One region of the Janthinobacterium sp. HH106 genome, then DNA from elsewhere that is predicted to be linked to it. Evidence: predicted binding sites of a transcription regulator. Region 1 holds the regulator's gene; the other holds the start of a gene.
The links. The regulator FNR, encoded in region 1, switches genes on or off when oxygen is low (the NO sensors DNR and NnrR bind a similar motif). The targets are predictions, from matches to a motif close to TTGATNNNNATCAA.

Region 1 (3,418 bases):
GCTGCCGCTGGTGCGCAGCGCCTGCAGGGTGTCGCGCAGGCGCACCAGCGGCGAGAGCAGGCGCACGGTGACCCAGCCCAGCACGGCTGCGGCCAGCAGCGAGGCGAGGATGCTCCACAGCACCAACCGGTACAGCACGCCGTCGAACGGTTCGAAGGCGTCGTCGAGGGGCAGCGAGGCGGCCAGCAGCCAATTTACGGATTTCAGGCGCTTGAAGCTGTTGACGGCCGTGATGCCGCGGCTGTTGGTGCTGACCATGGTGCCTTCGCCATCGTCCTTCAGCAGCCGGGTGGTCGTCAGGTTGGCGTTCGGCAGGCGCGGCTGCAGCAAACGGCTGGTGTCGGGATGCAGCACATAGCGCGGCACGGCGCCGCGCGTGAGGACGAAGTAATAGCCGCTCTTGCCGATCTTTTCTGAGCGCAACCTCCCCAGCAGGTTATCCTTGTACAGGCGCAGCACGCCGATCACCACGCCGGCCACCTGGCCATCGGCGCCCAGCACGGGCGCGACCATCTGCACGATGGGCATGCCGCTCGATTTGCCCAGCATCGGCTCGGTGATCATGGGCTGGCGCGTGCGCAGCACGGTCTGGAAATACTCGCGCTCGGCGACGTTGATGCCGGCGCGCCCCGCCACTTCCGGCATGTCGGCCACGACGGCGCCGTGCGCGTCGAGCACCAGCACGTCGTCGAACAGCACCAGCATCGAGCGGCGCGAATAGTATTCGCGCAATTGGGCGGGCTGGGCGATCAGTTCCGGCGGCTGCTGCCGGGCCGTCAGGGTGACGATCTGCAGCAGCATGCCCAGCTTGTCGTCGAGCTCGGCGGCGGTGCGGCTGATCAGGGACGACTGCTGGCTCAACAGTACCTTGGTGAAATCGTCGCGCATGTGCTGCACCTGGATCATGGTGACCAGCGCGATCATGGCGATCGAGGTCAGGCTGGTGGCCAGCGCGACTTTTGCTTTGATGCCGAGAGGCTTCATGATTTCCTTTTCAGTACCGGGCGGCACAGGCGGCAGATAATGCTGTCAGGAATTTTCCTATCAATACCCCAGCTTGGCAAGCGCCGCCACGCAAATTGCCCTCTCCGCATGGGCTTTTGACGATGTTGCCATATAATTAAAGTCGGAACGTCGTTTATTCAGCGAAATTGCGGTGAAATTGGCACACGGCAACCCTGTATGCAGTAAACTTGTTGTTGCATTTTCTAAAAGGTACCGACATGACTGAAGCGCTACTCACTCCAACCTCGCCCACAGTGACCGTGGAAGCGTTGCGTGCGCGATGCTCGACCTGCAGCATGCATCAATTGTGTCTGCCGATGGGCCTCGACGTGGGCGACATGGACAGACTGGACCAGATCATCGGCCGCCGCCGCAAGATCGTGCGCGGCGCTTCGCTGTTCCGCATCGGCGACTCGTTCCAGAACCTGTATGCGATCCGTCTGGGCCACTTCAAGACCTACCAGATCAATCCGGGCGGCGAAGAGCAGGTGACGGGTTTCCAGATGGCGGGCGAACTGCTGGGCATGGACGCCATCAGCGCCGACCGTCACCACTGTAATGCGGTGGCGCTGGAAGACAGTGAAGTGTGTGAAATCCCGTTTTCCAGCCTGGAACAATTGCTGGGCAATATGCCGACCCTGCTGCGCCATTTCCACCGCATGATGAGCCAGGAAATCACGCGCGAGCAAAGTGTCATGCTGTTGCTGGGCAACATGCAGGCGACGCAGCGTTTTGCCGCCTTTATCGTCAACCTGGCGTCGCGCTATGAAGCGCGCGGCTATTCGGCCAGCAAATTTCAGTTGCGCATGTCGCGCGAGGAAATCGGCAACTACCTGGGCCTGACCATCGAAAGCGTCAGCCGTTTATTGTCGAAATTCAAGAAGGAAGGCTGGCTGCGCGTTTCCAACCGCGAGATCGAGATCTTGCAGCCGGCCAAGTTAAAAGCTATTACAGCCGGCACCGACGTCTGCAAGTAACAGCACCGTCAAAACCTGCTGCGCGTCGTGCTTTGCGGCCTGCGATGCTCGCTGTGCTATAGCACAGCTGTGCTTCTCAGCCACAAATCACTGCCGCTCGCTACGGTTTTTTCCCGGCGCTGTACGTTATAGCTCTTCATCCGCGTGCAGCGCGATGCTGCGTTGCACGGGCCAGGTCCAGATGCCGGACAGGCGCCACTCGCGTTTGTCGTTTTCCACCAGCACTTGCCAGCGGCTGCGCTCGAGCATCGGCAGCGCCACGGAAAAATTGCCGGCCGCATCGGGCTGCACCAGCAGCTTGATATCCTTTTCCGGCAGGGTCGCATGCGCCAGGTGCAGCTGCAAAGGCCCCTGGTACGCCTTGCCGAAGCTGTGCACGGAGCCGCTCAGGCGCGCTGCAGCGACGTCATACGACAGGGTCGTATCCATGGCCAGGTCGCTGGCGATCGTGTCGCGCTTCAAATCCTGGTTGATCGCCTTGCCCTGCTTGTAATAGTCGCCCACCACCAGCGCATCGGGCTGCGTAAACGCGATATAGCCCATGAAGCTGCCGACGACCACGGACAGGCCGGGACCGATCATCAGCAGCCATGGCCAGCGATGCTTGTACCAGGGGGCAACGGGAGGTTGCAGTTTCAGACTGTCGGACATGGTATTTCTCCTGTGTTTCTGGTATACGGCCAGCCCCCATGCGGGGACCGGCCTTCCTGCATTAGCGCGGCACGATGAACACCGCGCTTTCGCGCACGTGCAGCGACGGGTCGTCCAGCGAGTGCAATTCGATCGCAATCTTGTTCGAGCCCTTCTCGCCGACGCCGTGCGGCACGCGCAGGCGGATCGGCCAGCCCAGCGTTTCCGTCGGCTGCAAGGTCACTTCGTCGCGCGTCAGCAAGGTCAGGCCCGGCAAGCCGGATGCGCTGATTTTGAAATGCTGGCTTTGCTCCGAGGTGTTCATGATCTGCAGACGATAGACGTTTTCGATCATGCCGTCTTCCACCTCGCGTCCCATCGAACCGCGGTCGCGGATCACGTCCATTTTCAGGGGCGTGCGCAGGGCCAGCGACGTACACACGGCGATGATGATCAGGGCCAGGATGGACGTGTAGATCAGCACGCGCGGGCGCATGGCGCGCTGGCGGATCTGCTTCGAATTGAAGTTGTTTTCCATCGCATGGTCGGTGCTGTAGCGTATCAGGCCACGCGGCCGCTCGACCTTGTCCATCACGGTATTGCAGGCATCGACGCAGGCGGCGCAGCCGATGCATTCATACTGCAGGCCGTTGCGGATATCGATACCGGTCGGACACACCTGCACGCACAGGGTGCAATCGATGCAGTCGCCCAGCTTGTCGTTGTTGCCGGCCTTCTTGCTCATGGCGCCGCGTGGTTCGCCGCGCTTGGCATCGTAGGTGATGATCAGGGTGTCCTGGTCGAAC
Region 2 (3,418 bases), on a different contig from region 1:
CAGGGTCTTGTTGCCGCCGCAGCAGAAATCGAGGCGGTGCGCATCGAACAGGCGCGTGGCGCCGGGGATGCGGCGGGCCAGCTGGCCCAGGGATAGGTCGATCATTTCCATAGCAGTTCCTTGATGATGAATGGGGGGTTGTTTTATTGGACGGCGCCCGCGTGGTAGACGCCGGGCACCGCTTCGCCCGTCACTTCCAGCACGCCCACGGCGCCCTTGCCGGCGCGCGACAGCGCATGGTCGACCAGCAGATAGCTGCCAGGGTGCTGCACCTTGAGTTCGACGATGGTCGCGCCGCCCGGTGCGACGAGCGTGGTTTGCACGTCGTTTTTCGGGCTGCTGATCGAGCCTTCGCTGTACACCTTGTCGAAGATCTCGCCGATGATGTGGAATGATGAAATCTTGTTCGGGCCGCCGACGCCGAAATAGATGCGCACGGTCTCGCCGACTTTGGCCTGCAGTTTGTGCGTCTTGCTCAGGGCGCCCACTTCGCCGTTGAAGACGTAGTAGTCGGGCAGCTCATTGGCCATTTTTTCCAGGTTCGGTTCCTGGTGCACGGGTGCGCCGTGCGGACGGCCCGTGTACATCTCGCCCTGCATCACGTAATACTCGCGGTCGACTTTTGACAGGCCGCCTTCCGGTTCGACGAGGATCATGCCGTACATGCCGGCCGCGATGTGCTGCGGCACGAGCGGCGTGGCGCAGTGGTAGACGAACAGGCCCGGATTGAGCGCCTTGAAGGTCACCGTCTTTTCCTGCCCCGGCGCCACCTGCGTGTGCTGTCCGCCGCCATGGCCGCCCGTCACCGCGTGCAGGTCGATCGAGTGGATCATCTTGCTGTCTTTCGCATTGAACAGGGTCAGTTCCACCGTGTCGCCCACCTTCGCGCGCAGCATCGGGCCCGGTACTTGCCGGTTGAAGGTCCAGTAGGTAAAGCTGGTGCCGTCATCGAGCTTGCCCGGCAGTTCCACCGTCTCCATCCGGTATTTCAGCGTTTGCGGCGCGCGCGCGCCGATGGCGGAAGGCACCTGCGCCGGATTGGCGGCCACGCTGACGGCCGAAGGATCGGGGCCGCGCATCGGCGACGGCGCAGGCGTGTACAGGGCCAGCGCCGCGGCCTGGCTCGATTCGCCGGCAGCGCTGCCGGCGCCAGCGGCCTTCTGTGCCCCGGCTTCGGCCAGCGAGATGCCGGCGACTTCCAGCTTGCCTTCCATGCCGATCTGGCGGTGGCCGGGAATCGAGCAGTAATAGGTGAACGTGCCGGCGCGCGTGACCTTGAAGCGCACGGTGGTGCTGCCGCTGTTGGCGCTGAACTTGTTTGATGCCACGTTCAGTTCCGGGATCAGCAGGTCGTGCTCGGCGCCTTCGCCGCTTTTCAGCACCAGTTCGACCGTGTCGCCCACCTTGGCCTTCAGCACGGGGTTGACCTGGCCCTTGGCATCGATGAACACCATCTTGCCGTCGACGATATTGGTTTGCAGTTCATAGCGCTTGAGCGCGGCGGCGGCAGAGGGTTGGCTGACAGCGGCCGCAGTGGCGGCGGCGCTGGCCGGCAGGCTCGCCTGGGCTTGCACGGACAGGGGCATGGCCAGTACGCAGACGGCGGCGGCAATGGCGCGGAGGGAGGGAGTCGTTTTCATCAGGCTTTCCTTGGTCTTGTATGCCGGTTCGGCACCCTTACCTAGGCAAACGGTGTGCCAGGAAAAACTTGTTTTAAATCAACGATTTGAAAAATGCAGGGTCGATATGACCCTGCTCAAGCGTGGTCCGTTGTACCCTGCATGGTAGTTATGACCACCACCGCCATCCACCTGCTGCTGCTCACCGACCTGGTCGCCGACCTGCCCGTGGCCGTGCGCCTGCAGCGCCTGGTGGGCAGCCTGCGCGCGCACTTCGGCTGCGAGGCCGTGGCCTTGCTCAAGCTCGATGGCGAGCACCTGCGCCCCGTGGCGATGGCCGGCCTGGCCAGCGACGCGCTGGGACGCCGCTTCGCCGTCGCCGACCATCCGCGCCTGGCCGCCATCCTGCAGCGGCGCGGCGTGCTGTGCTTCCATCACGACAGCTCCCTGCCCGATCCCTACGACGGCCTGATCGCCGAGCGGGCCGGCGAACCGCTGCCCGTGCACGACTGCATGGGCATGGCGCTGGACCTGGAAGGCGAACGCTGGGGCGTGATCACGCTCGACGCGCTGCGGGTGGGCACCTTCGATACGCAGGCGCAGCGCGACCTGGGCGAACTGGCCTGCGCCATCGAGGCGGCCGTGCGCGTGACGCGCCTGGAGACGGAAATCCGCGCCCTGCGCCTGTCGGGCGGCGCCATGCTGGCCGATGCGCAGGCGCCGCGCGAGGAACACGACTTCGTCGGCCAGAGCAGCGCCATCACGCATTTGCTGCACGAATTGCAGGTGGTCGCCGATTCCGAGCTGCCCGTGCTGCTGCTGGGAGAGACGGGCGTGGGCAAGGAATTGTGCGCGCACCGCCTGCACCGGCTGTCGCGCCGCGCCGGCAAACCGCTGATCCACGTCAATTGCGCGGCCTTGCCGGAATCGCTGGCCGAGAGCGAGTTGTTCGGCCATGTACGGGGCGCGTTTTCCGGCGCCGTCAGCGACCGGCCCGGGCGTTTCGAGGCGGCCGAAGGGGGCACCCTGTTTCTCGATGAAGTGGGGGAATTGCCGCTGTCGATACAGGCCAAGCTGCTGCGCACCTTGCAAAATGGCGAAATCCAGCGCCTGGGCGCGGACCGGCCGCGCCGGGTCAACGTGCGCGTGATCGCCGCCACCAACCGCAGCCTGCGCGAACATGTGCGCGACGGCTCGTTCCGCGCCGATCTGTACCACCGTTTATCCGTCTATCCCGTGCCGATTCCGCCGCTGCGCGAGCGGGGCAACGACGTGCTGCTGCTGGCGGGCGGTTTCCTGGAACTGAACCGCGCGCGCCTGGGCTTGCGCAGCCTGCGCCTGTCGGCCGCGGCGGAAAACGCATTGTGCCACTACCGCTGGCCCGGCAACGTACGCGAACTGGAACATGTGATCAGCCGGGCCGCGCTGAAAGCCGTGATCCGCGGCGCGGACCGCAAAGAGATAGTAACGCTGGAAACGGATATGCTCGACCTCGATGCGCTGGAAGCGCCGGCCGGCGCGGACGCGCTGCCGCCAGTGCTAGCTGCGTGCACGATGCCGGCGGCGCCGCTGCTATCGATGCATCAGATCGTCGAAGCGAGCCAGCGCCAGGCCATCCGGCAAGCGCTGGTGCTGCATCAGGATAACTGGGCCGCTGCCGCACGGCAGCTGGGACTCGACGCCAGCAATCTGCACAAGCTGGCGCGCCGGGTCGGACTGAAAGCCTGAACCGGCGTTACCGCTCAGCGGTGGGTCACCAGGGTGGTCGGCAAGCTGTGCAGGTAGGCGGCCAGGTCCTT

Region 2: the regulator FNR is predicted to act here: its motif matches at 1,709-1,722, upstream of nirK (copper-containing nitrite reductase).

What each region holds. Positions count from the first base shown of each region.
Region 1 covers NZ_LRIC01000012.1:133,213-136,630, forward strand. Annotated here, with positions in the region: gene JAB8_RS06675 (response regulator) at 1-984, opposite strand, end outside; gene fnr (fumarate/nitrate reduction transcriptional regulator Fnr) at 1,224-1,982, shown strand; gene JAB8_RS06685 (FixH family protein) at 2,109-2,633, opposite strand; gene ccoG (cytochrome c oxidase accessory protein CcoG) at 2,695-3,418, opposite strand, start outside.
Region 2 covers NZ_LRIC01000005.1:31,673-35,090, forward strand. Annotated here, with positions in the region: gene ytfE (iron-sulfur cluster repair protein YtfE) at 1-111, opposite strand, end outside; gene nirK (copper-containing nitrite reductase) at 144-1,640, opposite strand; gene norR (nitric oxide reductase transcriptional regulator NorR) at 1,791-3,347, shown strand; gene JAB8_RS04050 (cytochrome c) at 3,362-3,418, opposite strand, start outside.